4 regions of the Micromonospora sp. NBRC 101691 genome follow, and region 1 is predicted to be linked to each of the others. Evidence: riboswitches for the same ligand, from Rfam matches in the RefSeq annotation. Region 1 holds a riboswitch; each other region holds the start of a gene.
The links. A riboswitch is a leader RNA that binds a small molecule or an ion and turns the genes downstream of it on or off. The one in region 1 is predicted to bind cobalamin.
Positions count from the first base shown of each region.

Region 2: another riboswitch for cobalamin. It lies ahead of QSK20_RS21875 (FecCD family ABC transporter permease); the one in region 1 lies ahead of bluB (5,6-dimethylbenzimidazole synthase).
Region 3: another riboswitch for cobalamin. It lies ahead of QSK20_RS10300 (energy-coupling factor ABC transporter permease); the one in region 1 lies ahead of bluB (5,6-dimethylbenzimidazole synthase).
Region 4: another riboswitch for cobalamin. It lies ahead of QSK20_RS23780 (ABC transporter substrate-binding protein); the one in region 1 lies ahead of bluB (5,6-dimethylbenzimidazole synthase).

Region 1 covers NZ_BSTB01000005.1:104,851-107,041, reverse strand. Annotated here, with positions in the region: gene QSK20_RS11025 (EamA family transporter) at 1-749, opposite strand, end outside; cobalamin riboswitch at 819-990, shown strand; gene bluB (5,6-dimethylbenzimidazole synthase) at 1,043-1,669, shown strand; gene QSK20_RS11015 (Rieske (2Fe-2S) protein) at 1,762-2,191, shown strand, end outside.
Region 2 covers NZ_BSTB01000015.1:76,065-78,255, forward strand. Annotated here, with positions in the region: gene QSK20_RS21870 (ArsR/SmtB family transcription factor) at 1-45, shown strand, start outside; cobalamin riboswitch at 577-760, shown strand; gene QSK20_RS21875 (FecCD family ABC transporter permease) at 805-1,839, shown strand; gene QSK20_RS21880 (ABC transporter ATP-binding protein) at 1,836-2,191, shown strand, end outside.
Region 3 covers NZ_BSTB01000004.1:359,723-361,913, reverse strand. Annotated here, with positions in the region: gene cbiQ (cobalt ECF transporter T component CbiQ) at 1-214, opposite strand, end outside; gene QSK20_RS10305 (energy-coupling factor ABC transporter substrate-binding protein) at 214-531, opposite strand; gene QSK20_RS10300 (energy-coupling factor ABC transporter permease) at 528-1,208, opposite strand; cobalamin riboswitch at 1,239-1,408, opposite strand; gene QSK20_RS10295 (ABC transporter substrate-binding protein) at 1,630-2,191, shown strand, end outside.
Region 4 covers NZ_BSTB01000017.1:142,778-144,968, forward strand. Annotated here, with positions in the region: gene QSK20_RS23780 (ABC transporter substrate-binding protein) at 1-718, opposite strand, end outside; cobalamin riboswitch at 748-927, opposite strand; gene QSK20_RS23785 (TetR/AcrR family transcriptional regulator) at 1,080-1,706, opposite strand; gene QSK20_RS23790 (FAD-dependent monooxygenase) at 1,773-2,191, shown strand, end outside.

The sequences.
Region 1 (2,191 bases):
AGCGCGGACATCTCCGCCGAGTACGGCAGCACCGACGACAACAGCGCGACACCGAGGCCGAGCAGCAGGATCCACGGGTCGAGCAGCGCGGTGCCGCTCCCCGCGACGCCGAACGGCAGCACGGCGAGTGCGCCGACGGCCATGCCCAGGGCCAGCCCCCGGCTGCCGGGGATCCGCTTGCTGACCGCCCCGCCGAACACCACGTAGCCGGCCCAGCCGACGGCCGTGGCGACGCAGAAGAACAGCCCGAGGCCGTCCACCGACGCCCCGCCCAGGCCACTGATCAGCAGGACGCCGCCGCCGGCCAGCACCGCCCAGCCGGCGTCGAGCAGCCGACGGCTGCCGGCCAGCCCCACCAGCAGCGGCCCGGCGAAGCCGATGGTCACCGCCACGCCCAGCGGCACCCGGTGCAGCGCGGCGTAGAAGCTGAGGTTCATCAACGCGAGCATCAGGCCGAAGCCGACCACCAGGCCACCGGTACGCCAGCCCAGCCGCAGCCCGGGACGGGCGATCGCGAGCAGGATCAGCGCGGCGAAGCCGAGCCGCAGCGTGGTGGTGCCCCCCGGGCTGGTGGTGCCGAACAACTGCTTGGCCACGGCCGCGCCGAGCTGGGTGGAGAACATCCCGAGCAGCATCAGCACCGGCGGCGGTACGGCGTCGGGACGACCGACCGTGCCGACGAGCCGGGCGACGGTGGAGGCGGGAACCGGCTGTGAACGGAGGGCGTGCGCGTACATGGGGTGCAGCATGCCGTCCGACCCCTGCGGAGGGCGACCGGAATCCCGTCCGCCGGTTACCATGCTGGCGGCACGACACAGTGAGGTGCCCCGCGCGAGCGGGGAGAATCGGGAAGCCGGTGCGAATCCGGCACGGGCCCGCCGCGGTGACCGGGGAGCCACCGTCCACGCGCGAACAGCGCAGCCACTGGTCCGCGAGGGCTGGGAAGGCGGACGGCACGGCGTCGATCCGGGAGTCCGAAGACCGGCCTCGCGTCACGCGCCCACCCCTGCCCGGGTGGGCCGAGCGCAGCGGGAGCCTGCCCATGGACCTGTACGACGTCATCCACCGCCGCCGGGACGTACGCGCCCAGTTCACCGGGGAACCGGTGCCCGACGAGGCGCTGCACCGGGTGCTCACCGCGGCGCACGCCGCCCCGAGCGTCGGGTACTCCCAGCCCTGGGACTTCGTCGTGGTGCGGGACGCCGACACGCGCCGCCGGTTCCACGAGCACGTCCGCACCGAGCGGGACGTCTTCGCCGCCACTCTGGCGGGCGAGGCGGCCGAACGGTTCGCCCGGATCAAGATCGATGGCGTGTTGGAGTCGACCCTGTCGATCGTCGTCACCCACGACCAGTCGCGGGGTGGGCCGGCGGTGCTCGGCCGGCACGCCATCGCCGACACCGGCCTCTACTCGACCTGCCTGGCCATCCAGAACCTCTGGCTCGCCGCCACGGCCGAGGGACTCGGCGTCGGCTGGGTCTCCTTCTACCGCGAACCCTGGCTGGCCGACCTGCTCGGCATCCCCGCCGGCATCCGGCCGGTCGCCTGGCTCTGCCTCGGCCCGGTCACCCACTTCGAGACCGTGCCGGACCTGGCCCGGCACGGCTGGCGGCAGGCCCGCCCGCTCGCCGAGGCGATCCACGACGACCGGTGGACACCGCGCGACTGAACCCGTCGACGGGCTGCCCGGTCACGCCGGGCGGCGGCGAAATGGTCACCGCCGCCCGGTTTGCGGGCTCCCGGACCGGGAAGTCGGTACGGGTGCGAGCACTACTGATGAGGATCGAGCAGGCCGCCGGCCTGGACCGGGTCGGCGACCGCCTCCAGCGGGCGGTCCAGAGCACCCTCCGACCGCAGCGCGTCCGTGACCTGCTGCACGGCGTCTGGCTGGGGCATCCGCTGCATCCGGCGCTGGTGCAGGTGCCGGTCGGCGCGTGGATCAGCGCCGCCGTCCTCGACGCGATGCCGGGCCAGCGGCGGGCGGCGACCGCACTGGTGGCCGTCGGTACGGCCAGCGCACTGCCGGCCGCCGTGACCGGGCTCAACGACTGGGCGGCCCTGAACCGGGAGCAGCGCCGGGTGGGGCTGGTGCACGCCGCCTCGAACACCGTCGGCCTGGCCTGCTACGCCGGGTCGCTCGCCGCCCGGCTGAGCGGGCGGCACAACCTCGGGCGGACGCTGGCGTACCTCG
Region 2 (2,191 bases), on a different contig from region 1:
CACACGCGGACGCCGCTGGGCGAGGCCCTCGCCAGCGGGCATTGACACCACAGCCGGCTCGTCGCCCACACCATCTGCGGTCCTAGCTGCGCAACCACGGCGACCCTGGCTGTCCGACCAAGGCCAGCCATGGGATGTGCCTCGCCGACGCGCTCGGCGGCGTCGAGCAGTGACGCTGACGTGGGTATCCCTGGTGATCTCGTCGTCGTTGGCGGTGACTCGGTCGCGAAGTTCTGACCTTGAAAGCCCGGATGGCGGCTGGGCCGGTGGTGTCGGTGGCCCCGGTCAGGGCAACGACCAGCAAGAACGGGGCGACCAGGATGCCCGCGTAGAAGTGCAGCCGCAGCAGCGGGCCGAAATCAGTGGCGGACCGGGGGTGGGTGGCCGGCGGGGCATCGGCGGAATTGGATTCATCGATCGGTGCGGACGCGGTCGTCGAAGTGGCAGTCGTCACCCGCGGCCGCTGAGTTCCCGGCGATCGCGGGGGATCTCGCACACGCCGTGGCGGCTCGACGCAGATCAGTGGTCGATGTCACGAGGGCGGAGTCCTCAGTGGCGGAACCCGCCTGGTGCGGGTACTGTCCCGGTCGAGTCGACCGCATCCTGAGGGATGCCAGGGAACTCCGGTGAGATTCCGGGACTGGCGCGCAGCGGTACGGGCGACGGCGGCACGATTTCGCCACTGGAGAGTACTTCTCTGGGAAGGCCGTGCCGCCGGTTGACCCCAAGTCCGAAGACCTGTCGGCTCACATGCTCGTCAGTGGACTCTCGCGATCAGGGTCTCCAGACTTGAGAGGCCGCATCATGCCCCGGCGTAGGCTGCCGTTCTGGCCGTTGTTGCTCGTGCTGGCCGTCGCGTCGGTCCTGAGCGTGATCGCCTCGCTGGCCTTCGGTTCCGAGCGAATCCCGCTCACCGAGGTCGTCGCGGCGGTCACCGACCGCTTCTCCGGCAGGCCGGCCGGCCGCTGGGACGTCATCATCTGGGAACTGCGCCTGCCCCGCGCGCTGCTGGCGCTGGTCGTGGGCGCGGGCCTGGCGATCGCCGGGGCCGGCATGCAGACCCTGGTACGCAACTCACTGGCCGATCCCTACCTGTTGGGTATCAGCTCGGGCGCCTCGGTGGGTGCCACCGCGGCCCTCACCACCGGCGCGCTTGCCGGGCTGGGCCTCTACGCAGTCTCGACCGGGGCGCTGCTGGGGGCGGTCGGATCCGCGCTGCTGATCTGGCTGATCGCCACCGTGCAGGGCGGACTGACCCCGATCCGGCTGGTGCTCTCCGGTGTCGTCCTTTCCTCCGGGTTCTCAGCGATCGCCTCGCTGCTGGTCTTTCTCAGCGACGATGAGCGCGCGGCGAACTCGGTGATGTTCTGGATGCTGGGTAGCGTCGGCGGAGCCACCTGGGAAAAGCTTGTGATACCCGCCGTGTTCGTCGTCGTCCTCGCGGCCGGCTTGCTGGTTGTGCATCGCTGGCTCGACGCGCTGGCAGCCGGGCCGGAGACGGCTGCGGCTCTCGGGATCAACGTGGCCGCGTTGCGTACGGCGCTGTTCGTGATCCTGTCCGTGGTCGTCGGTGTGCTGGTCGCGGTCAGCGGGGGAGTGGGGTTCGTCGGGCTGATCGTTCCGCACGCGGCCCGGCTGGTGGTGGGCGCCCGGCACCGGGTCGTCCTGCCGGTCGCGGCGGTGGCGGGTGCGGTCTTCCTCGTCTGGGTCGACGTGCTGGCCCGGGTGATGGTGCGACCGCAGGAGATTCCCCTGGGCGTGGTGACGGGCGTGCTCGGGGCGCCCCTGTTCCTGCTGCTCATGGGCCGAGGTTCGTACCGGTTCGGTGGTGACCGATGACCCCCGCCCTGCGCCTGCACGACGTCTCCGCCCGGATGGGCGGCCGCACCGTGCTGAGTGGAGTCGACCTCGACGTCGCCGACGGCAGCCGGCTCGGGATCGTCGGGGTCAACGGTGCCGGGAAGACGACGCTGCTGCGGGTGCTGGCCGGAGTGCTGCACCCCAGCTCCGGAACCGCGCTGATCGCCGACGGGCGGGGCGGACTGGTCGATCTGCGGCGGCTCCCGAACCGGGAACGCGCCCGGCAGCTCGCCTACGTGCCGCAGGAGGACGTGACGACGTCCGAGCTGCGGGTCGGGGAGATGGTCGCCCTCGGCCGGGTGCCGCAGACCCGTCCCTGGGCCCGCGGTGG
Region 3 (2,191 bases), on a different contig from region 1:
GCGCCGGCACCCGGGCCGCCCGCAGCAGCAGCGGCACCGGCACCCGGGCCGGGCCGACCAGCAGCAGCGCGGCGGCGGCGCCCGCCAACGCGGCGCCCGGCCAGGTCGGCAGGGCCACCGCGCACACCAGCAGGCCGAGCGCCAGCAGCGCCTTCTCGCCCGGGTGCCGTCCCCGCCAGGGACCGGTGTGCGCGGCGACGTCGAGGGCGAACACTAGCCGTTGGCGGCGTCGGCGTCGCGCATCCGCTGCCGGGTGCGGGCGACCCCGAAGTAGTAGCCGAGGAACCCGGCGCCCACCGCCGCCTGGAGGGCGAACAGGCCCGACTCGATCTCGCCGGAGGGCGGCTCGTAGATGGAGGAGAACCACGGTTCGTAGTCCGGGTGGTCGGCGACGATCGTCTCCTCGGCCTGGGCGTCCGCCCCGGTGAACGGCTCCTCGGCCGAACCGCCGAGCCCGAGCACCAGCGGAGCCACCGCCAGGGCGACCACCGCCAGCAGCAGGAGCAGGTTGACCCGTCCGAAGCGCTTCACGCCGCTACCTCCTGGGGCTTGCGCAGCACGCCGAGGCGCCGCAGCTCGTCTCCGCTGACCCGGGTGAGCAGTCGCACCACCAGCACCGACAGCAGCCCTTCGCTGATCGCCAGGGGGATCTGGGTGACGGCGAAGATGCCACCGAACTTGACCACCGCGCCGAGGAAACCGGACGCCGGGTCGGGGAACGCCAGGGCGAGCTGCACGCTGGTGACGCAGTAGGTGGCCAGCCCGCCCAGCGCGGCGGCCAGGAACACCGCCACGTCCAGGCTGCCGCCGAGGCGGCGGGCCAGCAGGTAGACGCCGTAGGCCACCCAGGGGCCGACGATCGCCATCGAGAAGATGTTGGCGCCCAGCGTGCTCAGCCCGCCGTGGGCCAGCAGGACCGCCTGGAACAGCAGCACGATGCCGCCGAGGACGCTCATCACCGGTGGTCGGAACAGCACCGCGCCGAGGCCGGTGCCGGTGGGGTGGGAGCAGGACCCGGTCACCGACGGGATCTTCAGGGCCGAGAGCGCGAAGGTGAAGGCGCCGGCAGCTCCCAGCAACAACTTGGACTCAGGGTCCTGACGGACCTGCCGGACGAGCGCCCGGCTGCCGTGGACGACGAAGGGTGCGGACACCGCGAACCACGCCGCTGCCTGCACCGGGGGTAGGTACCCCTCGGCGATGTGCATCGAAGACCTTCCTCTCCAACACCTCGTGGACGAGATCACACCGTCAAGGCCGGTCTCCTGGCTCCCGGATCGACGCTTCCTCCGGCCTTCCCAGGCCGTCGGCCTAGTGGCGCAAGTCGGAGGTCACTCCCCGGTCACAGTGGCGAGGGCCGCGCCGGTCTTCCACCGGCTTCCCGAGCACCTTGACGGCGAGAGGCTATCGACCGGCGACCGGCGGGGCAAGAGCGGTGATCCACCTGCGGCGGGCTGCCGACGTCGTCGGTGGCCGGTGGTGGTCCCGAGGCGCAGGTCAGCCAGAGGGTCGGCGATGTGATGACCATCCTCCGGGCTGCTATTGCAACCTCTTGGCAACTACGCAAGGATCGCTTCGCGGTCGGCTCGCGGCCGCGCCACGTCGTCGACCCAAGGAAAGAGGGACCCTGTGCGGTCTGCGCGGATGGTGGCTCTGCTCGCCGCCGGTCTGGTCGCCCTGTCCGCCTGCTCGGCCCCGACGGACACCCCCGCCGGCGACGGCGGCGACCGGCTCGTGGTGGCGACGGCGGGCGAGCCGGACACGCTCAACCCGGTGCTGAACTACGGCGTCGACGGCGGCTCGCTGATCTTCGACGGCCTGGTCGCCCGCGACGACCGTAACCAGCTCGTGCCGGCCCTGGCCCGGGAGCTGCCGACCGTGTCGGCCGACGGGCGGACGGTCACGGCGAAGCTCCGCGACGGGGTGGTCTTCCACGACGGCAGCCCGCTGACCGCGCAGGACGTGGTCTTCACCTACCAGGCGGTACTGGACCCGAAGGTCGACTCGACGCTCCGTTCCGACCTGGACATGCTCGCCGCCGTCGCCGCGCCCGACCCGTCGACCGTGGTCTTCACCCTCGAGTACGCCTACGCGCCGTTCCTCCAGCGCCTCGCGCTGGGCATCGTCCCGGCGAAGGCCCTGGCCGGGCAGGACGTCAACAAGGCCGCCTTCAACCGCAAGCCGGTGGGCA
Region 4 (2,191 bases), on a different contig from region 1:
CCGACATGATCATGCCCGGGCCGCCGCAGCAGGCCCCCACGCTCGGGGCGTCGGTGCCCGCGTCCCACCAGAGCACGGAGAGCTTCGCGGCGTCGTCGATCCGGTCCGCCGCGGCGGCGAGCCGGGTCCGCTGGTCGGCGATGAGCTTCTCGGCCCGCTCGGGGACACCGAAGATGGCCGCGATGTCGCGGATCTCGGTGAACACGTGGTCGGTGGTGAGCTTCGCCGGCCGGTGCGGTGCCGGGCAGCCGGCCGGGGAGAGGTACGAGCCGACGCCGAGTTTCGCCAGTTCGGCCCGGTCACCGGCCCCCTCGTCACCGAAGGCGCTCTGGAAGGAGCCGTAGACGAAGTCCGGTTCCGCCTCCAGCAGCTTCTCCCGGGCCGGGTACTCCTTGGCCAGCACCGGCACCGTGGCGTACGCGTCGGCGTACTCGGGCAGGATCGCGTCGTCCAGGTACGCAGTCCCGGCCATCCGGTCGGCCAGGCCCAGGGCCAGCATGATCTCGGTGGCCGGCTGGTTCAACGTCACCGCCCGTTTCGGCGGCGCGGCCACGGTGACCGGCGTGCCGCAGTTGGTCACGCTGACCGGGGCGGCCGACGCCGGGGCGGTCGCGGGGTCGTCGTCCGCCGCACCACAGCCTCCGAGCAGGAGGACCAGAACGGTCAGCGGCGCGGCGGCACGCCGGGACAGGGTGGACCAGACAGCACGCTCGCGCATCGGGATCGCCTTCCAGCACCTCGTGGACGGTTCGTCACAGTGCCGTGGCCGGTCTCCTGGCTTACGGGTGGTGCGTCCGTGACCGGCCTTCCCAGGCGTACGCCCAGTGGCCTCTTTGACGACGAGGGTCGCGGACTTCCCGATAACAGTGGCGAGGGCCGCGCCGGTATCTCACCGGCTTCCCGAGCACCACGGCAGCGTCACCCTAGCCGCTGGCCCGCCGGGGTGTCACGGTGACGAACGCCACGAAGATGATCGACATATCGGTCCACAGCCGACGACCGGATGCCCCAGCGGACGCCGCCCAGGTGGCGGCAGGGCGTCCCGACGGGCAGGCGGCCGGGCGGGCGTCCGTTGCGGATCAGCGGCCGGTCAGCGCGCGGAGCAGGCTGCGGATGGCGTCGCGCAGGTCGGCGCGGCTCTCCTCGGTGCCGGGGATGGGTGCGCTCAGCCCGCCGGTGCCGACCAGCCGGTCGAAGAGCAGGCCGTCGACGAAGGCGAGGAACTGGTCGCCCTGCCGGTCCGGGTTCGCCGCGCCGGCTCGGGCGAGGATGTCGCGGGCCTGTTCCCGCATGACGGTGCCGTGTTCGAGGATCTGCCGCAGCCCGTGGTGGTGGGTGGCCTCCAGTTGGCAGGAGTACCGGGCCAGGACCCGGTCCCGGCCGGTGCTGAGCCAGGTGTCGAAGAGCGCGGCGATGCCGGTGGCGAGGCGGTCGAGGTCCGCCGGGGTGAGCGGTGGCCGTTCTCCGGCGGGTGCGTCGACCGGCAGCCGGCGGGCGGCGAAGTCGACGCGGTTCAGGTCGACCAGGCGCTGCACCACCGCCTCCACCAGGGCCCGGCGGGTCCGCAGGTACGCCGATGTGGTGCCGGCCGGCATTTCGGCTCGGGCGTCGACCGCGCGGTGGGTGAGCCCGCGCATCCCCCGCTCGGCGATCAGCGTGATGGCCGCGTCCGCCAGCAGTTCAACCCGTTTTGCCCGGCCCGTCACTGTGCCCCTCCCTGGTGGTCCGTCCGCCGTAGTATGGCCTTCTACACCTGTAGAAGGATGGCGGGCGTGAGAGGTTCTCAGGCGGTGGTGGTCGGTGGTGGCATCGGCGGCCTCGCCACGGCGGTCGGACTGCTTCGGGCCGGGTGGCGGGTGACCGTCCTGGAACGGGCCGCGGAACCCGGCGAGGTGGGTGCCGGGCTCACCATGATGGCCAACGCGCTGCGCGCGCTCGACGCCCTCGGCCTCGGTGACCGGGTCCGCGCCGCCGGCCGGGTCGGACCGACCGGCGGGCTGCGCACCCCCACCGGCCGCTGGCTGTCCCGGATGGACAGCGCCGACATGGCACGCCGGCTGGGCACCACCACGCTCGGGGTCCACCGGGTCGACCTGCACCGCATCCTGCGGGAGGCGCTGCCGGCGGACACCCTGCACGGCGGCGCGGAGGTGCGGGCGGTTCGCGGTGACGACCACGGAGCCGAGGTCGA